One region of the Nitratidesulfovibrio sp. HK-II genome, then DNA from elsewhere that is predicted to be linked to it. Evidence: riboswitches for the same ligand, from Rfam matches in the RefSeq annotation. Region 1 holds a riboswitch; the other holds the start of a gene.
The links. Region 1 has a riboswitch for cobalamin ahead of RVX_RS14290 (ribonucleoside triphosphate reductase). Riboswitches for the same ligand answer to the same signal wherever they lie in the genome.

Region 1 (11,394 bases):
TTCCTGGCGCTGGATATCGTGGAATTCCGCCGCCGTGCCCGATCAGGGGCTGATCTACGGCGTGGGACGCGACGTCACCGCCACCCGCCGCGCGGCGGAAGAGTTGCGCGCCAGCGAGGCGCGGCTGCGGGCCATCGCTTCCACGGTGCCGGGGGTGGTCTTCCAGTGGCGCGAGTCGCTCGGCGAGCGGCGGTTCACCTACGTCAGCCCGCGCAGCCGCGAGATACTGGGCATCGAGCCCGAAGCATTGCAGCACGACTGGCAGGCCCTGCCGGTGCACCCGGCGGACCGCACGGTGTGGGAACTTTCGCTGCGCGACGCGGCCGAACGGCGCGGCGACTGGGTGTTCGAGGGGCGGCTGACACTGCCCGACGGCGAGGTGCGCTGGTGGCGGGGCGAGGCCAAGCCCGTGCACGCGGGATACGGCGCGGGCCTGCCCGACGGGGACGATGACGGACACGGCATCGTCTATTGCGGCATCATCACCGACACCACCGAACACCGCGAGGCGCAGGAACGGCTGCGCCAGATGGCCACCACCGACGGACTGACCGGGCTGGCCAACCGCAGGCGGTTCCTGGAGGCGCTGGAACACGAGGTGCAGCGCCACCGCCGCTACGGCACGCCGCTGGCCCTGGTCTCCATCGACGTGGACCGCTTCAAGCGGGTCAACGACACCTGGGGCCATGCCGTGGGCGACGAGGTGCTGCGGGCGCTGGCGGCCATCTGCCGGGCCGAGGTGCGCGACGTGGACACCGTGGGGCGCATCGGGGGCGAGGAATTCGCCGTGCTGCTGCCGGACACCGCGCCCGAGGAGGCCATGGCCGTGGCGGAACGGCTGCGGTACGCCGTGGAGGCCGCGCCCCTGCTGACGTCCGGCGGGCCGCTTACCGTCACCCTGAGCCTGGGCGTTGCCGCAAGCCCGCCCTGCGACGGGGCCGATGGGCTGCTGCGCGAGGCGGACAGGGCGCTCTACCGGGCCAAGGCGGGAGGCCGCAACCGGGTGGAGCGCGCCTTCGACCTGCCAGGTGCTTGCGGACCGGGCGGACAGGGCGACGAGGCCGATTCCCTGCTCACCATTCCTTGAAGATGAAGAACGTGGCCACCACTATCAGGCCAAACCCCACAAGATAGTTCCACTTCAGCGGCTCGCCCAGGTAGAGCACCGAGAAGACCATGAACACGGAGAGCGAGATGATCTCCTGGATGGTCTTCAGCTCTGCCGCGTTGTAGTGGCCGTACCCGGCGCGGTTGGCGGGCACCTGCAGGCAGTACTCGAAGAAGGCGATGCCCCAGCTTGCCAGTATGGCCACCATGAGCGGCGTGGCCCGGAACTTCAGGTGGCCGTACCAGGCGAAGGTCATGAACACGTTGGAAAGCAGCAGCAGGCCAATGGTGACCACCGGCACGGGCAGCGTGGAAGGGACGGGCATGGGAAGGCTCCGGTTGCGGGGCGCGCGTAGGCGCGCGGGGTGTTCGGCCAGGCGGGGCGGCAAGCCCCGTTGACCCGCCGCCTTTTCGCATGCGGCACGGCGGCTGGCAAGACGCGGGGAATTGCGTGGCGGGAACGGGGAGGGGGGAGCGGACGGGAGCGGATAGGCCGGATGCGCGTGCCGTGGAGCGCCAGTCGATGGCAGCCCTGACGCGGGGGCGGGCGGACCACCCGCCCCGGGGCATGCAACGATGCGGGGCCGCCGACCTTCACCGGTCGGCGGCCCCTGTCCGTCGTCACCATGCGCCGCCGGACACCCGGCGGCGCGTCCGGGTGCTATTGGGCGGGAGCGGGGGGCGCGGGGCGGTCGTCCTTGCGGTCGTCGCGGCGCTCCTTGCGATCATCCTTGCGGTCGTCACGCTGGTCGCGGCGATCGTCCTTGCGCTCCATGTGCTGGTCGCGGCGATCGTCGCGGCGCTCCATGCGGTCGTCCTTGCGGCCGTCGCGCTGTTCCCTGCGGTCATCCTTGCGTTCCATGCGCTGGTCCTGCCGGTTGTCCTGCCGCGGGTCCTGGCGGTCGTCCCTGCGCTCCTTGCGCAGGTCGGGGCGATCGGTGGGGGGCGTGGCGTCATCGGCCATCGCGGGCAGGACGGGCAGGGCAACGGCGGCGGCAAGGGCAAGCGAGGTGAACAGGGTGGTCGTTTTTTTCAACATGGCGGTTCTCCTTCATGAAAACCGGGGGGAATGCGCCGCGGTTGCGGCGGCTGATGGCGTTGGGCCTCCGGTCCCGGCGCGCACCGGGAAACCGGAAGCGCCGACGGGGCCGCGCGTGCCGGACACACCGGCACGACGAGGCGCATATCGCGCCGAACCCGCGCGAAGTCAACGGCGGCGGGCCACAAGTTACATTTCGTAACACCCCGTTGCGCGGCGGCAATGAACCGCTGCGGAGCTGGTTGGACTATCAAGGCAGTTTGCTGGGCGCGGCGCGCCATGGCGGGCAGGGACGGCGGGAGGCCGTGTTGCACGCGCGAGTGACGCCGCAGACGGCGGCGAGGGGAGATGGCAGGGGGGCTGCGGGTGGGGCCGGGCGGGACATTTCTGTCAGACCCGGCCGTCCCCAAGGGTATGGCCAAAGGGGAAAGCGGCAAGTGGAGCGACAAGAAGGGGCGGCAAGGGGGGGGCGTGCCGGTGGGGGCGTGGCGCGGCGGGCAAGCCGCCGGAAGGTCAGGCTTCCTCGTCGGTGATGGTGCCGGTTTCGCGCAGCAGAAGGTCCAGCACCAGTTCCTCCAGCGAGCGGCTCTCGTTGGCCTTGGCGCGGGTTTCGGCGGCCGTGTCCATGATGTCGGCCTGCGCGGCTAGCGACGCGGCCTGGCCGTCCAGGATGGTGGAGCGCGATGCGTAGTTGGAGGCCACGGTGTTCACTGTGGTGATGTGGCCGGAAAGGGTGGTGACCATGGCGGCGGCCTTGGCCACCGTGTTGATCTGGGTGCTGGTGAAGGCGTTCTTGAATGACGAGAAGTCGTACAGGGCCAGGTCGAAACTGCCGGTGCCGGACTGTATCTCGATGGTGCCCGATCCGCCGGACACGGTGATACGGTCGTCGGCGGCCCAGGCCGTGCCGTCCTGCAGGGCGATGCCGTTGTATGAGGCGGAGGCGATGGTCTGGGTTATCTGCGAGGCCAGCGAATTGTATTCCGCCTGCACGGAGGCGTAGGTCATGGTGCCGGTGGCCACGCCGTTGGCCAGTTCCTTCATGCGGGTGAAGGCGGTCTTGAGGGTGGTGGTGGCTTCGTTGGCCAGGTCCACGATGGATTTGGCCTCGGACACGTTGCTGGACGCCTGGCGCAGCATGGCCGCGTCCGACCTCAACCGGCCGGTGAGCGCGGCGGCCGTGGGGTCCGTAAGCTTCAGCGACTGGCTTTCGGTCAGGACAAGATCACGCAGTGATCTGCCCACCGACCCGCCCATGAACAGCGAGTTGGTCAGCATGTCCTGCTGCAGGAGCTGCAGCGAATATTCCACCAGCATGGTGTTCAGCGACTTGTCGGCCACGTCCGCTCCCCGGCGTGTGGATACACCACGCCTCATGAGGCGTATCGGCCGGTTTTCGGCAAACTTTAGGGGGGCGTTGCGCTGGTCGCCGTTCCGTGCGGGGGCGCACTCTCCGGCAGGGGGCGCGGCGTGGACCGGCTGGGCAGCCCGATGGGGAGCTTTTTTTACGCCTAGGGCGGCAAGGGTTGCGGGCCGCCGCGGGGCCTTTCGGGGCAACAGGCGGCGCGTTCGGCTGTTGAACCCGGCACCTGCTTTTGCTACATGCTGGGGGCATTGGCGACGTGTGCCGCACGGCCGCGCCGCTCCCACGAAAAACAGCCACGAAGACTTTCAAGGATCTCCGGCGAAGGGAATCCGGTGCGACACCGGAGCGGTCCCGCCGCTGTGATCCCCGCGCGCACGGCGCGCAACGTCCGTCCCGGCACGGGTGCGAGGCTCACGCTTCGTTCCGCAGCCGCAGCGCCACTGGCACCGGGTTCCGCCCGCGCCGGGAAGGCGGGCCGGACGGGGGAAAGCCAGAAGACCTGGCCGGAGCGCTTCTTGCCGCCACGGGCACGCGGATGCCCGGAACGGACTCAAGAAGATTCACGGAACACGCCGCGCGCCGAGGTACGTTACCGACGTACCCCCGGATGCGCCCTACCACGGGCGGCCCGCCGCCGTGCGCCTTTGGCGCGCGGAAATCCGTCGGCCCGCCGTCCGGGAGCCATTCCCCATGCCCCTGCATATCCAGAAGCGCGACGGCCGCGTGGAAACCTGGTCCGTGGACCGGGTGGGCCACGCCATCAACAAGGCCCTGAAGGCCAGCGGCATCAAGGACCCCCTGCTGGGCAAACGCCTGGCCCAGAGGGTGGAAGCCAAGCTCGAAGGTGTGGACACCCCCGAGCAGGAACAGGTGCAGGACCTCGTCCAGCGCGTGCTGATGGAAGCCCGTCTGTACGCCGTGGCCGAGCGGTACATCATCTACCGCGAAAAGCGCCGCGAATTGCGCAGCCAGAACGAGGCTTACCTTGACGTGGCCCGGATGATCGAAAGCTACCTCGACAGGTCCGACTGGCGCGTCAGCGAAAATTCCAACATGGGCCATTCGTTCCAGGGGCTCATCCTGCACATGGCGGGTTCCGTGCAGGCGCGCTATGTGCTGGAAAAGTACCCCGAAGAAATCCGCCTGGCCCACACCCACGGCTACTTCCACATCCACGACCTGTCCTTTGGCCTGGCCGGGTACTGCGCGGGCTGGAGCCTGCGCGACCTGCTGCTGGAAGGCTTCAACCTGAAGGGCCGCTGCTGCGCCTCGCCGGCGCGCCACTTTGACGCTGCCTGCGGGCAGATCGTGAATTTTCTTGGAACGTTGCAGAATGAATGGGCGGGCGCGCAGGCGTTCAACAACATCGACACCTATCTCGCCCCGTTCATCCGCCACGACAAGCTGACCTACGACGAGGTCAAGCAGGGCGTGCAGAAGCTGGTGTACAACCTGAACACCACCTCGCGCTGGGGCGGCCAGAGCCCGTTCACCAACTTCACCCTGGATATGGCCCCGCCGAAGCACATCGCCAATGAACCGGTGATCATCGGCGGCCAATTCCAGGATTCCACCTACGGCGACTACGCCGCAGAGATGGACATGTTCAACCGGGCGTTCATAGAGGTGATGCTGGAAGGCGACGCCGACGGGCGCATCTTCTCCTTCCCCATCCCCACCTACAACGTCACCCCCGACTTTCCGTGGGACACCGACACCGGCAAGATGCTGCTGCGCATGACGGCCAAGTACGGCGCGCCCTACTTCCAGAACTTCATCAACTCGGACCTCAACCCCGAGGACGTGCGCTCCATGTGCTGCCGCCTGCAGATGGACCTGCGCGAAATCCGCAAGCGCACCGGCGGGCTGTTCGGCTCGGGCGACCTTACCGGCTCCATCGGCGTGGTCACCCTGAACCTGCCCAAGTTCGCGTACCTGGCCCAGGGGGAAGAAGACTTCCTGGACATGATCACCGAGTACGCGGAAATGGCGCGCGACGCCCTGGAATACAAGCGCAAGCTGTGCACCCAGATGCTGGAGGCGGGCATGTTCCCGTTCTCGCGCCGCTACCTCAAGAACGGCTACGCGGGGCACTTCTCCACCATCGGGCTCATCGGCGGGCACGAGGCCTGCCTGAACCTCTTGGGCAAGGGCATCGAGACCGAGGCCGGGCTGCGCCTGATGAAGCGCGTGCTGCATCACCTGCGCGAGCTGACCGTGCGCTTCCAGGAAGAGACCGGGCACATGTACAACCTTGAAGCCACGCCCGGCGAAGGCACCTGCTACCGCCTTGCGCGCATCGACCGCGCCCTGTACGAAGACATCGCGACCTCGGGCGGCGAGACGCCGTACTACACCAACTCGACGCTGCTGCCCGTGGGCTTCACCGAGGACGTGTTCGCCGCGCTGGAGCACCAGAACGAGTTGCAGACCCTGTACAACGGCGGCACGGTATTCCATTCCTTCCTCGGCGAGGCCGCGCCCGACGAGGCATCGGTGAAGAACTACCTGCTGAAGGCCATGCAGAAGACGCGCATCCCGTACATCTCGGTCACGCCCACCTTCTCGGTGTGCCAGACCCACGGCTACCTGCGCGGCGAACACATGAACTGCCCCGAGTGCGGCGAAGAGGCGGAAGTGTACACCCGCGTGGTGGGCTACTACCGCCCGGTGAGCCGCTGGAACCTCGGCAAGCAGCAGGAGTACAAGGAACGCATGGAATACGGCATGGGCTCGTTCTGCGATTGCGGCGCGCCCGCCACCGAAGTGGACATGAAGCTGCCGCAGCCCGCCACTGCGGACTAGGGCTGCCAGTGCCATGGTCCTTTTGTCCTCTGCCTTCGTCAGGTTGGCTTTTTATTCCGGTCGAATACCATGGAAGCGCGCTGCGGTCGCCATCCGTAATGCTCGAAGACTCGCATAACGGCTGCCGCACTTCCTTCATAAAAAGCCATCCTTCCTCGGCAGAGAACAAAAAACCTCATGGCTCCGACAGCCCTGAAGCGTTGCGTTGTTTGCGGTATTATGCCCTGTCATGTCCTGAACCGAACCCGGAACCGCCCACGGTTCCACCCGTGACCCCGTGATCCTGAACGCCACCCAGCTTGAAGCCATCCGCCAGCGCAACGACGAGGAACTGCGTCGGGGCGCGCACGCCACGCCGGGCTACCCGGCCCACACCGTGCGCGACCTGTTGCAGACCGTGGAGGCGTTGAAGAAGGAAAAGAAGAAGTGGCAGCGCCTGGCCCAGGAACGCGGCCAGGCCCTGGACACGGTGCGCGAGGTGCTGGACGCGGTGCGTCCCGCCGATGGGCGCAACGGCAACGGGCATGCGCTTGGCGGCCCCGGCGGTCGGGATGCCGAGCCGGATGCCCGCCAGCCACTGGTGGGCCCGGATGGTGGCGACGCCCCCCTGCGCGAGTGATCCGCACCGGTCACGGCGTGGACTTGGAATGAAGCGGAATGAAGAAATGACCGCCCGGCAGGCTCTGCGCATGCCGGGCGGTTTTGCGTCCGGTGAAGAAGGATTGCGCGCCGTATTCACGGTTGGGTCGGAAGTGGCGGCATGCGGCGGGAACGGCCGGGAAATGCAAACGGCCGCCACAAGGGCGGCCGAGGGAAACGCAAGGGGGTGCCGGGCGGAGCCCCGGTCTATTTCTCGGGCGCGGGTACGGGGTACTGTTCGCGGTAGATGATGCGGCCTTCCGCTTCCAGTTCCACCACCAGGGTCTGCACGTCGGCGGGGGCAAGACCATCGGGCAGCGGCGCGGAGGTGACGATTTTCTTGAACCGCGAGATCTGGAAACGGTTGGTGTCCGGCTCCACCTTCAGGGGCTGGATGCGCCCGTCGGCGGCCACCACCGAGAACAGGGCCTGGCCGCCAAGCTGTTTCTTGGGGTCGGGGTTGGTCAGGTCGAAGTTGATGCGCAGCCGCTTGCCCGAACCGTGGCGCACGGTCACGTTGTCCACGCGGGCCTCGCCGGTGCTCAACGCCTCGCGCGCCTCGCCCGGCGTGTCGGCCACGGCGGCGGCCACGGCCTGGCTGGCTGCGTCCGGAACCCGGGCGTCAACCCCGGCCTGTGTCGGGTCGTCGCTGGGCAGCGGAGTCTGCTCGCCAGCCTGTGCTCCAGCCGGGGCGTGAATCTGGCCGGGGGCGGTCACCACGCCGTCGCCCGCGCCATTGGCATCGCCTGGCTTCGCCGGAGCGGGAGCAGGCGGCGAGGCCAGGGCCGCGCTGCCCAGCAGGGCGCGCAGTTCCTCCGGGTCGCTGCTGCGCAGCAGGGATTCCAGGTTGGAAAGGCGTTCCAGTTCCACCCGCGCTTCCTTTAGGTCGCGGTCCAGGGCCTGGTTCTGGTTCACCAGGGTCCGGTTGGCCTGCCAGAACGAGAAACCGGCCCACACCCCGAAGGCCGCCAGCAGCGGCAGCAGCACCAGCGACACGGTAAGCAGTCGCAGGGCCAGGGGGCTCACGCGCAGGCGACGCACGCGACAGTCGTCGCGCATGAGCAGCAGGCTGTATTTCTCGTCGGTCATCATCGGGCGGCGGGACTCCATTCTTCCTTCACGATTTTCCACGCCTGGCCGTCCTGGCGCAGCAGCAGCGTCTTCACGCCCCGGTCGCCGTATCCGGTCACGTCGCGGTAATCCTGGGTCATGTCGGCGCGCACGCCACCGGCCACGGCCTCTATGCGCAGGCCCTTCAACTGCACCTTGGCGGGCTTGGCCTTGCGCCACAGTTCCTGCTTCTGCTGGCGGATGGACGATGCGCCCTTGCGCGGGGCCTGTTCGGCGTCGTCGGCGTAGCAGCCGATGTAGCCCTTCACGTCGCCGCGCTCCCACGCCTTGCGCCACTTTTCGACAAAGGCGGTGACCTGCGGAGAGACGGTCTCGAGGTAGTTGGCTTCCATGCCCACGTCGGCGGGCACCCATTCCATGCCCACGATGCGGTACTCGCCCTTCTTGTCGGGCTGCCAGTACAGGCGGCGGATGCCTTCGGTGGTCATGTTGGGCGCGCGGTAGTACTGGTTGAACCAGGTTACCCAGTAGCCGGGGCCCTGCATCACCTGCACGTCGGAAACGGAGGTCTGGATCCACGCCAGTTGCTTGAACAGCCGTTCCTTCTGGCTGCGGAACGCGGCGAAGGATTCTTCCTGCGCGGCGGTGTAGGCATCGGCGTCGTAGTAGTCGAACATGGCGGGCGAGCGCGAGCCCCACGCCTTGGCCCAGCCCTTCACCTTGTCTTCCAGCTTGCGGGCGGTGGCCTTGTCGTCCTTGGAGGGGGATGCGTCGGTGGCCACGTCGCCCGCCACGGCAACGGCCGTGCCGGGGGCGAACAGCTTGCCGGCCCTGTCGATGTCGGCGCGGTTCAGGGCGATGCAGCCCTTGGTCTCGCGCGGGACGATATCGTGCCCCTTGCTGTGGATCCAGATGCCCGAGCCGGTCTTGCGGCGCAGTTTGTCCACGGGGTTGGGGTAGTTCAGGGTGTAGGCGATGCCGCCGTACATTTCCATGTCCAGCCCGGCGGAAAGCTTGCCCACCACGAAGTAGATGCCCTCGGGCGTCTTCAGGTCGCCCGCGGTCTGCTTGTCGCCCGTGGCCTGCCCGGTGGTGCAGACGTAGCTGGCGGCGAGCTTCAGCGGGCTGTGGCGTTCATAGATGTGCAGCTTCTGGTCTTCCTTGTCCACGGCCACCAAGCGGCGGGGCGTGCCCGGATCGTCCGGGATGCGCACGTGCCAGCCCTCGGCGGCGGAGGAAAGGGGACAGAAAAGGGAAAGCAGCAGGGCAGCGGCGGGCAACAGGCGGTGAAGGGCGCGGATGGTGCTTCGATGCATCTCGGTGCGCGGGCTGTGCGCCCCACTGGGGAAGGCGCGGTGATCCGTCGGGACGGCGGATGTGAAACCTGTGCTCCCCCCTGCCAGTCTGGCCAGACCGGCCAGTCATGGCCGGTACGCCGGTGGACCGCCGCATGCGCGCGGCCCCGCCGGGGGGACGTGGCCGCCGAGGCCTTTTGCTGCACGGCCCGGCAGGGCCGGGCCGGATTGAACCGGACTGGTGCCGGTTGAAGCTGCCTATGAGCGGGCGGCTTCCACCAGTTCCTTGCGGGTAAAGATGGAGATGAGGTCGTACCCCGCATCCTTCAGGGCCTGCCTGCCGCCTTCCTCGCGGTCGAGGACGGTGCACACGGCCACGATGCGCAGGCCCGCAGCCTGCACCCGTTCGCAAGCCTTTAGCAGGGAACCGCCAGTGGTGACAACGTCTTCCAGCATGGCAACCGGGTCGCCCGGGGCGAAATTGGCAAGACCTTCCACGTACTGGTCGGTGCCGTGGCCCTTGGGTTGCTTGCGCACGATGAAGCCCGCCAGCGGGCGACCCCGTTCGTGCGAGATGACCGTGGTGGCCGAAATCAGCGGGTCCGCGCCCAGGGTCATGCCGCCCACGCCCACCACGGGCACGTCGCGCAGCAGATCGTTGAACAGCGAGCCGATCAGCCAGGAGCCCTCGGCGTTGAGGGCGGTTTGCTTGCAGTCGAAGTAGTAGTCGCTCTTTCGGCCCGAAGTAAGGGTGAAATCCCCTTCCCGGTATGATTTTTCAACCAGCAGGCGGGCGAGGCGGATGCGCAGGTCGTTCATGGGTGTCCTTGGAATGCTCTTGGAAAGATAGTGGAATGGGCTTGCGTGCGCATGCGGCGCTGGCACCGCGCCGGTCTCCGTCAGGGGACCTAGCTGCGGCCGAACACCCGCTCGAAGATCATGTTTTCGTGGCGCAGATAGTAGCCGGGATCAAACAGTTCATCAAGAACGGAAGGGGCAAGGCGCGCGGCGATGTCCGCGTCGGCCCGCACCATGTCGGGGAAGGGCTTTCTGGTTTCCCAGCTCTGCATGGCGCAGCGCTGCGCCAGCACGTAGGCCTCCTGCCGGGCCATGCCCGACTCCACCAGGGCCAGCAGCACGCGCTGCGAATAGTACAGTCCGTAGGAGGCGGCCAGGTTGCGGTCCATGTTCTCTGGGATCACCCGCAGGTTGGCCAAGAGGCCCGACAGGCGGTGCAGCACGTAGTCCATGAGGATGGTGGAGTCGGGCATGATCACCCGTTCCACCGAAGAGTGGCTGATGTCGCGCTCGTGCCACAGGGCCATGTTCTCCATGGCGGCCAGCGAGTTGGTGCGGATGAGGCGCGAAAGGCCGGTCATGTTCTCGGCCGAGATGGGGTTCTTCTTGTGCGGCATGGCCGACGAACCCTTCTGCCCCTTGGCGAAGCCTTCCTCGGCTTCCAGCACTTCGGTGCGCTGCAGATGGCGCAGTTCCACGCACAGCCGTTCCACGCCCCCGGCGGCCAGCGCCAGCGAAGTGAAGAAGTGGGCGTGCCGGTCGCGCTGGATGACCTGGGTGGAGATGGGGTCCACCGCAAGGCCCAGGATTTCGCAGGCAATGGCCTCCACCTTGGGGTCGAGCATGGCGTAGGTGCCCACGGCGCCGGAAATCTTGCCCACGCGCACGCTTTCAAGCCCGTCGCGGAAACGGGCCACGTGGCGCTGGAATTCGGCGTGGAAGCCCGCCATCTTCAGGCCGAAGCTGGTGGGTTCGGCGTGGATGCCGTGGGTGCGGCCCATGCACAGGCGGCCCTTGTTGGCGAAGGCCAGCGTTTCCAGGGTGGACAGCAGCCGTTCGAAGCCCTTCAGGATCAGTTCCCCGGCCTGGGCCAGCAGCAGGCCGTTGGCCGTGTCCACGATGTCGGACGAGGTGCAGCCCAGGTGGATGAACCGGGCCGAGGGGCCCACCTTTTCTTCCACGGCGGTGAGAAAGGCGATGACGTCGTGGCGGGTTTCCTGTTCGATTTCCAGGATGCGGTCCACGTCGAAGTCGGCCTTCTCGCGGATGACGCG
Region 2 (11,394 bases), 700 kb from region 1:
AGGTGGTGCGGTTGTAGTAGTCCAGCCCGCGCACCAGACGCGGGGTGAGCACGTAGGGAAGCCGCGCGGCGTCGAACAGCCGCAGCACCGTGTCGAAGTGGCTGCGGCATTCCGGGCAGTTGTGGTCGATGATGCGCGGGGCGTCGGCGGTCAGCTCGCGGCAGGTGGGCACCTTGCAGTCCAGCACCCGCAGCGGGTTGGTGTCGATGCGGCGGCGGCAGTCCTCGCACAGGGCCTCGCGGTCGATGGAATCCAGAAAGTCGCGCAGCGTGGCCCGGTACACCGGGCGGCATTCGCGGCAGCCCAGCGAGTTCACCTGCAACGAAAGATCGGTCAGCCCCAGCTGGCCCAGGAAGGTCATGAGCATCAGCACCAGTTCGGCGTCGGCCTGCGGCTCCTGCGGGCCAAGGCATTCGCAGTTGATCTGGTGGAACTGGCGCATGCGGCCCTTCTGCGGGCGCTCGTAGCGGAACATGGGTCCGGTGGTGAACAGCTTGGAGACCGGCTCCTGCGCGTGACGGCCCGCGTCGATGAAGGCGCGCATGACGCCCGCCGTGGCTTCCGGGCGCAGGGTGAGCGAGCGGCCCTTGCGGTCGGGGAAGGTGTACATTTCCTTCTGCACCACGTCGGTCTCGGTGCCGATGGAACGGCAGAACAGTTCGGTGCGCTCCAGCAGCGGGGTGCGCAGCTCGGTGTAGCCGTAGCGGCCAAACACCTCGCGGGCGGTGTTCTCCATGAAGGTGAACACGTCGCTGTCGGGGCTGAACATGTCGGCGAACCCCTTGATGGTACCCACCTTGTCGCCCGTGCCCTTTTGCGTGGCCTTGTCGGCGGCGGTCTTGTCGGAATTGTTGGTGCTCATGGCTCGCTTCCGGATGCAGACTCGCGCGGCAGGGGGCGTGCGAACTCCACGCCGCGCCCCGCCGGTGCGGAAACAGCCATGGATAGTCCAATGGGCGGGTATTGTCAAAATCGTCGAATGTCACGCGCGCGCCGCAAGGGCGCGGGGCGGCTATCCGGCGTGCTTTTCGCGGCAGGAGTATCCGCCCGTGGCGGGCTGACGGCCGGGAGTGATGCGCGAGACGGCGGCCTTGCCCGTGCGCAGCATCAGCGGGGTGACCGGCATGCGGCGGCCGAAGTCCATGCGCATGCCCACGTATGCCCCGAACGGCGAAAGGCTGATCCAGCCGTTCAGCATTTCGAACAGGCGCGATTCGCGCCAGGTGCACGCCGGGCCGTGCAGCACCGAGCGCATGGTGATGGAGCACGGCACCCCGGTGGCGCGCACCAGCGCGTACATGGACCCCACGCTGAACCAGCGCGCCTGCCGCAGCAGCGAGCCGCGCAGCCCCGGCGCCGGCATGCCGTGGGTGGGATAGTAGGGCGAAATCCGGTTCAGAAAGCCCACCAGCACCCCGCGCGAGGCCACCCGGAACGCCTCGGCCAGGGCCGCCGCCGGGTCGGGCATGAATTCCAGGCTGGTCAGCAAGGCAACGTAGTCGAAGGCGTCGTCGTCAAAGGGCAGGTGGTCCGCCACGCCCAGGTGGAAGTCCGCCCGGCAGTTCATGCGTTCGCGCGCGGCCTCCAGCATGGCCTCGCTGCTGTCCAGCCCCGTGACGTCGAACCCCGCCTCCCAGAAAGATTCCAGGAATACCCCCGGGCCGCAGCCCACCTCCAGCAGGGTGTGCCCGCGCCGGGGCCAGCCGGACACCAGGTGGTGCAGCAGCCGCTGCTCGTGCCGCACGGCAAACGCCCCCATGGGCGTCTCCAGCCACTGCATGTAGCCCCGCACCGTGTCCGCATCCCACCGCTGGTTCATGCGCCTCCCCGTATCGTTGGACGTCCCGCTTTGCGCGCACCATACGCCAAGACCCCCCGCGCGGAAAGGGTGTGCGGGGTGCGGAAGGACGTGGGGGGGGAGGGCTGGTGGGGAGAAGTAGAAGGAACCGGGGGCGGGGGAAAGAACCTTTTGAAGAAGGTTCTTTCCCCCGCCCCCGGACCCCCACCCCCTTTCTCCAAAACTTTTCAATTGGGGGTGGACGACAATAAGCGAGGCTGGCGGGAACGAGGATGGGAAAAGAATTTTACCCGATGAAAAGTTTGGGGGGATGGGGGTCCGGGGGAAGGAGACCCTTTCCAAAGGGTCCCTTCCCCCGGTTACTCTTCAGCGATTTTTTTCGCTACGCGTTGCCCCGCACCCGTGCGGCGGCGGCCACGAGGTGGGCGAGGCTGGCGCGGGTTTCGGGCCAGTCGCGGGTTTTCAGGCCGCAGTCGGGGTTGGCCCACAGCCGGTCCAGGGGCAGGACGCGGGCGGCGGCGCGGAGCAGGGTTTCCATTTCGTCGATGGAGGGCACGCGCGGGCTGTGGATGTCGTACACGCCGGGGCCCACCTCGTTGGGGTAGGCGTGGGTGGCGAAGACCTCCAGCAGTTCCATGCGGCTCCGGCTGGCTTCCAGGCTGATGACGTCGGCGTCCAGGGCGGCCACATGGTCGATGATGTCGTGGAAGTCGCAGTAGCACATGTGGGTATGGATCTGGGTGGTGTCGCGCACGCCGGACGAAGCCAGGCGGAACGCGCCCACGGCGGCGTCCAGGTAGGCGGCGTGGGCGGCTCGGCGCAGGGGCAGCCCCTCGCGCAGGGCGGGCTCGTCGATCTGGATGACGCCAATGCCAGCGGCCTCCAGGTCGGCCACTTCGTCGCGAATGGCCAGGGCCAGCTGGCGGAACACCACGGGCCGGGGCACGTCGTCTCGCACGAAGCTCCAGCAGGCGATGGTGACGGGGCCGGTAAGCATGCCCTTGACCGGCCTGGCGGTGAGCGACTGGGCATGGGTGATCCAGCGCACGGTCATGGGGCCGGGCCGCGAGACGTCGCCGTAGAGCAGGGGCGGCTTGACGCAGCGGGTGCCGTAGCTTTGCACCCAGCCGTTGGCGGTGATGCAGAAGCCGCGCAACTGCTCACCGAAGTATTCGACCATGTCGTTGCGCTCCGGCTCGCCGTGCACCAGCACGTCCAGTCCCAGGGCCTCCTGCTCGCGGACGGCGGTGGCGATGGCCTCGCGCATGGCGGCGTCGTACTGGGCCTCGGTGATCTGGCCGGTGCGCAGCTTGCGGCGCTGGGCGCGGATGTCGGCTGTCTGGGGGAACGAGCCGATGGTGGTGGTGGGCAGCTGGGGCAGACGCAGCGCGGCGCGCTGGGCAGCGATGCGGGCGGTGTAGGGCGTGGCGCGCCAGCCCATTTCCGGGGTGACGGTGCCCACGCGTGCGGCCACGGCAGGGTCGTGGATGGCCGGGCTTGCGGCGCGGGCGACCAAGGCGGCCCGGTTGCGGGCCAGGGCGGCGGCGGTCTCCGGCGCGTCGGCGCGGCCGTTCAGGTCGCACATGTCGGCCACCAGGCGCACTTCGGCGCATTTCTGTTTGGCAAAGGCCAGCCATTGCGCCACTTCCGGGTCCAGCCCGGTTTCCGCGTCGAGGTCCACGGGGCTGTGCAGCAGCGAGCAGGACGGGGCCACCCACACCCGGTCCGGGCCAAGGGCTGCCACGGCGGCGCGCACCGGCGAGGCGGCGGAGTCGGCATCCACGCGCCAGACATTGCGGCCGTTGACCACGCCCAGGGAAAGCGCAATGCCGGATTGCGGCAACGCGGGGTCGCCCGTCGGTTTCTGGGGCGCGCGGGCCAGGATGTCCAGCGCCGGGGCCAGGTCTTCCGGCCCGCGCACCAGGTCCAGGTGCAGCACGTCCACAGGGAGGGACAGCGCCACGGGCAGATTGTCGCCCACCGGGGCGAAGTAGCTGGCCAGCAGCAGGGTGGCGTCCGGCACGGCCACGCGCAGCCGGGCATAGGCGGGCACGAAGCGCGAGCGGATGTCATCGGCCAGATCCAAAGACAGGATGGGTTCGTCCAGTTGGATCAGCGGGCAGCGGGCGGCCACCTGCCGCAGCAGCGCGCCGTAGGCGTCGAGCAGGGCGGGCAGCAGCGACCAGCGGGTGCCCCCGTCCACGCGCTTGGACAGCCACAGGAAGGTCATGGGGCCGGGCAGCACCGCCTTGGGGGTGAAGCCCGCCGCCAGCGCCTCGTCGATGTGGGCCAGCAGGGGGGCGGCCTCGGGCGCGAAGGTGGTGGCCGCGTCCAGTTCCGGGACCAGGTAGTGGTAATTGGTGTCGAACCACTTGGTCATTTCCAGCGGGGACACGGGGTGCTCTCCGCCCTGGCCGCGGGCCATGCGGAACATCAGGTCGATGTCGCGGGGCGCGTCGCCGTGGCGGAAGCGCGGGGGCACCACGCCCAGCAGCAGGGCGGCGTCCAGGATGTGGTCGTACAGGGCGAAGTCGCCCACGGGCACCACGTCGATGCCCGCCTCGCGCTGGAGGGTCCAGTTGCGCAGGCGGATGGCGCGCGCGGCGTTCTCCAGTTGCTGGCGCGTGGCCGCGCCTTTCCAGTAGTCCTCGACGGCCTTTTTCAGTTCACGGTTGCCGCCGATGCGCGGAAAGCCAAGGTTGTGGGTACGCATTGCCACCTCCGGAATGCGTGAAGACAGGTGAGAGCGATTCGCGAGCGCGCGCCCCTGCAGTGGGGCGGGCGCATGCCGGGGTCCGGTTCGCGCGGCCTTGGGCGGTGCGGAGGGGACGTCTTCCGACTGACGGGCGGTGGGTGAAAGGCTTCGCAACCACGCGAACGCCCTTGCGAGGGGCATCGCGTGGTCCGGAGCCGTGGCCCGCGACCTTCCCGCGTGCCATGCCCGACAACTCCGTTGCCCGTGCGGGCAGGGAGAGCCGGGATGGCGCTGGCGGTGGCGGCGGGCGGCATGCCCGAACACGGCAGCGCGCCTGTACCGGATTTGCACCGGTTTCCGTTTCCCTTCCACGTCCGAGCATGCAGCGGTCTGCCGTGCTCGGGGATGATAACATCACTAAATCAGCAAATACTGATATAGTGATTGAGTGTCAAGCGAGGGCGCGCGGATTTTGCCGAAAGTCCATCCACAGCAACCACGCACAACGGCCCGCCGCACCGGATGGTGCGACGGGCCGTCAGGGAATGCTGTGGGGGCGAGGGAGGGTTAACAGGCTATTGAAAAGGTTTGCTCTTTGACGCCCTTAACGGCCAAGAACGGAAGCCGTTAGGCGAGCTTGCGAGTCTTACGGATGACGACCGTCGCGCGGCAGTCGCCTCTTGGATCTCATTCGGGGTGCCCTCGCAATGCGCAGGAAATACAAATAAAAGTTTTGGGGGGTGGGGGTTCGGGGGAGGAGACCCTTTTCACGCTTTGCGGACGCCATCCGTACGGCTCGTGGACTCGCCTACGGCTGCCGCAAAAGGGTCCCTCCCCCGTAAGAATCCAGCCTGTTACGGCAGACTACTTGCGGAACATGGCCCCGGTGGCCGCGCTGGTCACCTGACGGGCGTAGCGGCGCAGCAGGGGCGAGGTGACCGGCTTTTCCTTGGGCACGAAGGTTTCGCGCCGGGCGGCCAGTTCCGCCTCGTCCACCAGCAGGTCCAGCCTGCGGGCCGGAATGTCGATGCGAATCCGGTCGCCTTCCTTGACCAGGCCGATGTTGCCGCCGTCGGCGGCTTCCGGCGAGACGTGGCCAATGGCCGCGCCGCGCGTGCCGCCGCTGAAGCGGCCGTCGGTGATCAGGGCCACGTCCGCGCCCAGGCCCATGCCCGCGATGGCGGCGGTGGGCGACAGCATCTCGCGCATGCCGGGGCCGCCGCGCGGGCCTTCGTAGCGGATGATGATGGCGTCGCCCTTGTTGATCTTGCCGCCCATGATGGCGGCGTGGGCATCGCCCTCGGAATCGAACACCCGGGCCACGGCCTCGCGCACCATCATTTCCGGAGCCACGGCCGACTGCTTGACCACCGCGCCCTGCGGGGCCAGCGAGCCCTTGAGGATGGCGATGCCGCCCTGCGCCGAATACGGTTCGTCAACGGAATGTATTACGTCGTAGTTGAGCACGCGGGCGTTCAGCTCGGTCAGGTTTTCGGCCAGGGTCTTGCCGGTGACGGTCATGACCGAGGTGTCCACCAGACCCTTCTTGGTCAGTTCCGCCATCACGGCCGGGATGCCGCCTGCGGCGTGCAGGTCCTGGATGTGGTGGTGCCCGGCCGGGGAAAGCTTGCACAGGTTGGGGGTCTTGCGGCTGACCTCGTCGAAGATGTCCAGCGTCAGGTCCAGCCCGGCCTCGCCGAACACGGCGGGCAGGTGCAGCACCGTGTTGGTGGAGCCGCCGAGGGCCATGTCCACGGCCACGGCATTGGCCACCGCGCGCGGAGTGACGATGGAGCGCGGGGTGATGTTCTTTTCCAGCAGTTCCATCACCTTCATGCCCGCGTGCTTGGCCAGGCGCACGCGCGCCGCCGTCACCGCCGGGATGGTGCCGTTGCCCGGCAGGGCAAGGCCCATGGTTTCGGCCATGCAGTTCATGGTGTTGGCCGTGAACATGCCCGCGCACGAACCGCAGCCGGGGCAGGCCGTTTCGGTCATCTCGTCCAGTTCGGCCATGGTCATGTCGCCGCGCTGCACGCGGCCCACGGCCTCGAACACGCTGATCAGGTCGGTGCGGCCCGCCAGGGTGCCGCCCGCCAGCATGGGGCCGCCGCTGACCATGATGGACGGAATGTCCATCCGCAGCATGGCCATGAGCATGCCAGGCACCGACTTGTCACAGTTGGGGATGAACACCAGCGCGTCGAACGGGTGCGCCGTGGCCATGATCTCGATGGAATCGGCAATGATCTCGCGCGACGGCAGCGAAAAATGCATGCCTTCGTGGTTCATGGCCAGGCCGTCGCACACGGCAATTGCCGGAAACTCCATGGGCGTGCCGCCCGCCGCGCGCACCCCGGCCTTCACTGCCTCGGCAATGGTGTGCAAATGCACGTGGCCGGGCACCACCTCGTTGGCCGCGTTCACCACGCCCACCAGGGGGCGCTCGATCTCCTCGCGCGTCAGCCCCAGGGCATGCAGCAGCGAACGGTGCGGGGCCTTCTCCAATCCATGGGTCATCTTCTTGCTGCGCATGGTCTGCGTCCTCATTGTATGCGTCGTTGGCTCGTAGGGTTGGTTCGCGGGGGAGAGGAGGGACGCTTTTGGAAAAGCGTCCCTCCTCTCCCCCGCATCCCCTCTCCACCCCGCAAAACTTTTTGATTGGGTGGGCATGGCGGTGCGGATTGGTGTGGCGACCGCCGTCAGCCTGCGGGGGTATGGCCGCGTGGCTGTGTCGCCCCAAGGGAAATGCCTCGGGGAGAGGGGGGCTGGGGAGCGGGGCGGCGTCTTGCGGCGGCGGTCAGGAGGCGCGTAGCGCGTCCGTAAGGCAGGCAGCAGGGCCGGGCTTCCGGTCACCCGTGGAAATTTGTACCCCTACCGGCTGCGGACGGCAATCCAGCTGCCCAGGATGCCCATGAGCACGGGCACGGCCAGCAGCAGGGCGGCCTGTTCCGGCGGGGGCAGGCGCAGTTCCAGCAGCAGGGGCGGCACGTTGAGCGCGGTGCGGAAGCGCCAGTGCACGGCGGCCAGCAGCAGGCAGGCAAGGCCCCCGCCCAGCAGCCCTTGCAGCGCGCCCGCCACCATCAGGGGCAGGCGGATGTACCAGTTGCGCGCGCCCACCAGTTGCAGGATGTCGATTTCTTCCCGGCGGGTGGACAGGGTGAGCCGCACGGTGTTGCCCACCACCAGCGCCAGCACCACGCCGAGGAACCCCACGGTGGGCCAGATCACGAAGCGGCTGGCCGAGCGCCACGCCTTGCCCAGTTCGTCGCGCAGGGGCGATGCGGCCACGCGCTCCACGCCGGGCAGGGCCTTGAGGTAGGCCTGGGTGTCGGCGGACCATTTCTCCGGGTCGGCCTCGCGCGGGGCAAAGGTCAGCAGGGCCGTGGGGGGCAGGGGGCTTTTGCCGGACAGAAAGCCCACATCAAGGCCGCCGGGCAGCCCGCCGCCCGCGCCGCCAGCCGTCTCGCCCATGCGGCGGGCCAGGGCCGTCAGCGCCTCGTCGGGGCTGTAGGTTTCCACGCTGGCCAGCCAGGGCAGGTGGCGCATTTCTTCCCACTGGCCGCGCACGTGGCCCATGTCGGTGCCGGGCCGCCAGTACACCTGGTACACGGTCTCGCCGCGCGAGGCGCTGAGCTCGGCGTCCACCGTGGCCAGGGCCATCAGGAACAGCCCGGACAGAAAGACCACCAGGGTCACCGCCGCCAGGGACAGCAGCTGCGCCCACGGATGCAGGAACAGGTCGGCCACGCCACGGCCCAGCAGGCGGAACAGGGTGCGCATCACAGTGACAGCCGCCCGTCGCGGCGTTCGCTGGAGTCTTCGGCGTCGTCCTGGCGCGCGGCGGAACCGCCGGGGATGCCCGGCGCGTCCAGCCCGCAGGGGTCCATGCCGCGTCCGCCGCCCCCCCCATCGCCCCCGTCTCCCAGGTGCAGCCCGCCGTCGGCGCAGCGGAACACCTCGCCACCCGCCCAGTTGGCGTGGGTGATCATGCCGTCCTCCAGCCGCAGCAGGCGCGCGTCCGAATGGCGGCGGATCAGTTCCGGGCTGTGCGTGGCCAGCACCACGGTGGTGCCGTAGGCGTGGAACTGCATGAAGATGTCCATGAGCCGCAGCGACAGTTCCGGGTCCAGATTGCCGGTGGGTTCGTCGGCCAGCAGCACCTGCGGGTTGACCACGATGGACCGGGCCACGGCCACCCGCTGCTGTTCGCCGCCGGAAAGTTCGCCGCCGGGCGTGTCCAGCCGGTTCTCCAGCCCCAGGGCGCGCACCACGGCGCGCACCCGTCGCCCGATGTGCTGCGGCGCAAGGCCGCGCACTTCCAGCGGCAGGGCCACGTTGGCGTACACGCTGCGCTCGGGCAGAATCTTGAAATCCTGGAACACCACGCTCACCTGCCGCCGCAACAGCGGCACGGTGCGCCCGGTAAGGCGCGCAAGGTCGAACCCCGCCACCGAAACCGCGCCGCGCTGCACCGGCAAGGCCCCGTGCAGCAGGCGCAGCAGCGTGGTCTTGCCCGCGCCCGAAGGCCCGGAAAGAAACAGAAATTCCCCCTTCTCCAGCGAGAAGGTGACGTTCTTCAGCGCCCAGTGCGCGCCGAACGAATGGGACAGGTGGCTGACCTTGAGCATGCTGGCCGCATCAAAGCAAAGCCCGCGCGACATTGCAAGAGGCAAGGGAACAAGGGCGCAAGGGAGGCAAGAAGGGGGCGGCGTGACCGTATGAAAAAGATGGGGGAGCCCAAATGAAAAGTTTTGGAGGATGGGGGTCCGGGGGAAGGGACCTTTTTGCGCGTTGCGGTCGCCATCCGTAAGATTCGCGCGTTGCGCTCATCTAACGGCTGCCGCAAAAGGTCCCTTCCCCCGGTTATTCTTACCTGATTTTTCCTACCCGCATTTCGTGAAGCCGCAGCCGGGGCAGATGTAGCAGCCTTCCTGGAACACCAGGTCCTCGCCGCAATCGGGGCAGCGCTGCCTGTCCAGTTCGTTCACCGGGCCATGGGGGGGCAGTTCGCCCTTCAGGTAGCGGTTTTCCAGCACCCACGAGATGGCGTCGGGGATGGACAGCAAGAGGCCCTTCTTCTGGAACACCGGGTGCTCGCCGCCAATGCCCTTGAGCTGCTGCACGATGTCGCGCACTTCCACGCCGGAACGCAGGGCCAGCGACACCAGGCGGCCGATGGCCTCTGCCTTGGCGGTGATGGACCGGCCCGACTTGCCGATGGTGGCGAACACCTCGAAGGGCTTGCCGTCGGCCTCGTTGACGGTAAGGTACATGGCCCCGAGGCCGGTGGGCACCTTCTGGGTGAAGCCGTAGACGATGTCCGGGCGCTGGCGCACGGCGGTCTTGTGGTCGTCGTCCTTGCCGTCGTCCTTCTTTTCGCCTTCGCCGGTGCACAGCACCTGCACGGCCTTGCAGCCGTCGCGGTACACGGTGACGCCCTTGCAGCCCTGCTCGTAGGCCATCCAGTAGATGGCCCGGATGTCGTCGATGCTGGCCGAGTTGGGCAGGTTGACGGTCTTGGACACAGCGTTGTCGGTGTACTTCTGGAAGGCCGCCTGCATGCGCAGGTGCCACACCGGGGCGATGTCCATGGCGGTCACGTACACCCGGCGCAGGTCTTCGGGCAGGTGGTCCATGGCCTGGATGGAGCCCTTTTCGGCCACGGCCTCCATCAGCTTCCTGCTGTGGCTGCCGGTGGTCATCAGGGCCGCCTCGAAGTGGGGGTTCACCTCCACCAGGCGTTCGCCGTCCATGACGTTGCGCGAGAAGCACAGCGCGAACAGCGGCTCGATGCCCGACGAGCACCCGGCGATGATGGACAACGTGCCCGTGGGCGCGATGGTGGTGACGGTGGCGTTGCGGTAGGGGCCCATGTCGCGCTCGGCAAAGGTCGATTCCGCATAGGCCGGGAAGGGGCCGCGCTCCTTGGCCAACACCTTGGAGGCGGCGCGGCCCTCGTCCAGCACGAACCGCATCATCCGCTCGCCAAGGCTGATGGCTTCCTGGCTGTCGTAGGGGATGCCCAGTTGGTACAGCAGGTCGGCCCAGCCCATGACGCCAAGGCCGATCTTGCGGTTGCGGTGCACGGTTTCGGTAATGCGCTCAAGCGGAAAGCGCGAGGCGTCGATGACGTTGTCCAGAAAGCGCACGCCAAGATGGATGACCCGCTTCAGCTCCGCCCAGTCGATGGCCTTTTCCGGCGAGGGATGCGGCAGGCCGCCGTCCTTTGTAGTGGGTGCCGTGGCGGCGCCGGGCACGAAGAACGCGGAAAGGTTGATGGACCCCAGGTTGCAGGCCTCGTAGGGCAGCAGCGGCTGTTCGCCGCAGGGGTTGGTGGATTCGATCTCGCCCTGTTTGGGGGTGGGGTTGTCGCGGTTAATGCGGTCCAGGAACACGATGCCCGGGTCACCGCTTTCCCACGCCTTCTGCACCAGCATCTCGAAGACCTTGCGGGCCTTCAGGCGCTCGCGCACCTGGCCGGAGTGCGGGGCGATGAGGTCGTATTCCTCGTCGGCCTCCACGGCCTTCATGAAAGCTTCGGTCAGGCCCACGGACAGGTTGAAGTTGTTGAATTCTCCGTCGCGCTCCTTGGCGCGGATGAATTCGATGATGTCCGGGTGGTCGATGCGCAGGATGCCCATGTTGGCCCCGCGCCGGGTGCCGCCCTGCTTGATCTGCTCGGTGGCGGTGTTGAAGATGCGCAGGAAGGACACCGGGCCGGAGGCCACCCCGCCGGTGGAGCCCACGCGGGCCTCCTTGGGCCGCAGGCGCGAGAAGGAAAAGCCCGTGCCGCCGCCGGATTTGTGGATCATGGCGGCGTGCTTCACGGCGTCGAAGATTTCCTCGATGGAATCGCCCACCGGCAGCACGAAGCAGGCGGAAAGCTGGCCCAGGTCGGTGC

Region 2: it holds a riboswitch for cobalamin, as region 1 does, so the genes downstream of both, metE (5-methyltetrahydropteroyltriglutamate--homocysteine S-methyltransferase) here and RVX_RS14290 (ribonucleoside triphosphate reductase) in region 1, are expected to answer to the same signal.

The regions. Positions count from the first base shown of each region.
Region 1 covers NZ_AP036014.1:3,368,638-3,380,031, reverse strand. Annotated here, with positions in the region: gene RVX_RS14310 (sensor domain-containing diguanylate cyclase) at 1-1,087, shown strand, start outside; gene RVX_RS14305 (DMT family protein) at 1,074-1,433, opposite strand; gene RVX_RS14300 (hypothetical protein) at 1,769-2,146, opposite strand; gene RVX_RS14295 (flagellin) at 2,660-3,487, opposite strand; cobalamin riboswitch at 3,796-4,034, shown strand; gene RVX_RS14290 (ribonucleoside triphosphate reductase) at 4,203-6,317, shown strand; gene RVX_RS14285 (hypothetical protein) at 6,595-6,936, shown strand; gene RVX_RS14280 (hypothetical protein) at 7,164-8,066, opposite strand; gene RVX_RS14275 (L,D-transpeptidase family protein) at 8,045-9,343, opposite strand; gene pyrE (orotate phosphoribosyltransferase) at 9,581-10,141, opposite strand; gene purB (adenylosuccinate lyase) at 10,231-11,394, opposite strand, start outside.
Region 2 covers NZ_AP036014.1:4,068,538-4,079,931, reverse strand. Annotated here, with positions in the region: gene hisS (histidine--tRNA ligase) at 1-862, opposite strand, end outside; gene RVX_RS17040 (class I SAM-dependent methyltransferase) at 1,013-1,819, opposite strand; gene metE (5-methyltetrahydropteroyltriglutamate--homocysteine S-methyltransferase) at 2,181-4,511, opposite strand; cobalamin riboswitch at 4,627-4,856, opposite strand; gene ilvD (dihydroxy-acid dehydratase) at 5,358-7,025, opposite strand; gene RVX_RS17025 (cell division protein FtsX) at 7,365-8,273, opposite strand; partial or broken gene ftsE (cell division ATP-binding protein FtsE) at 8,432-9,121, opposite strand; gene RVX_RS17015 (vitamin B12-dependent ribonucleotide reductase) at 9,377-11,394, opposite strand, start outside.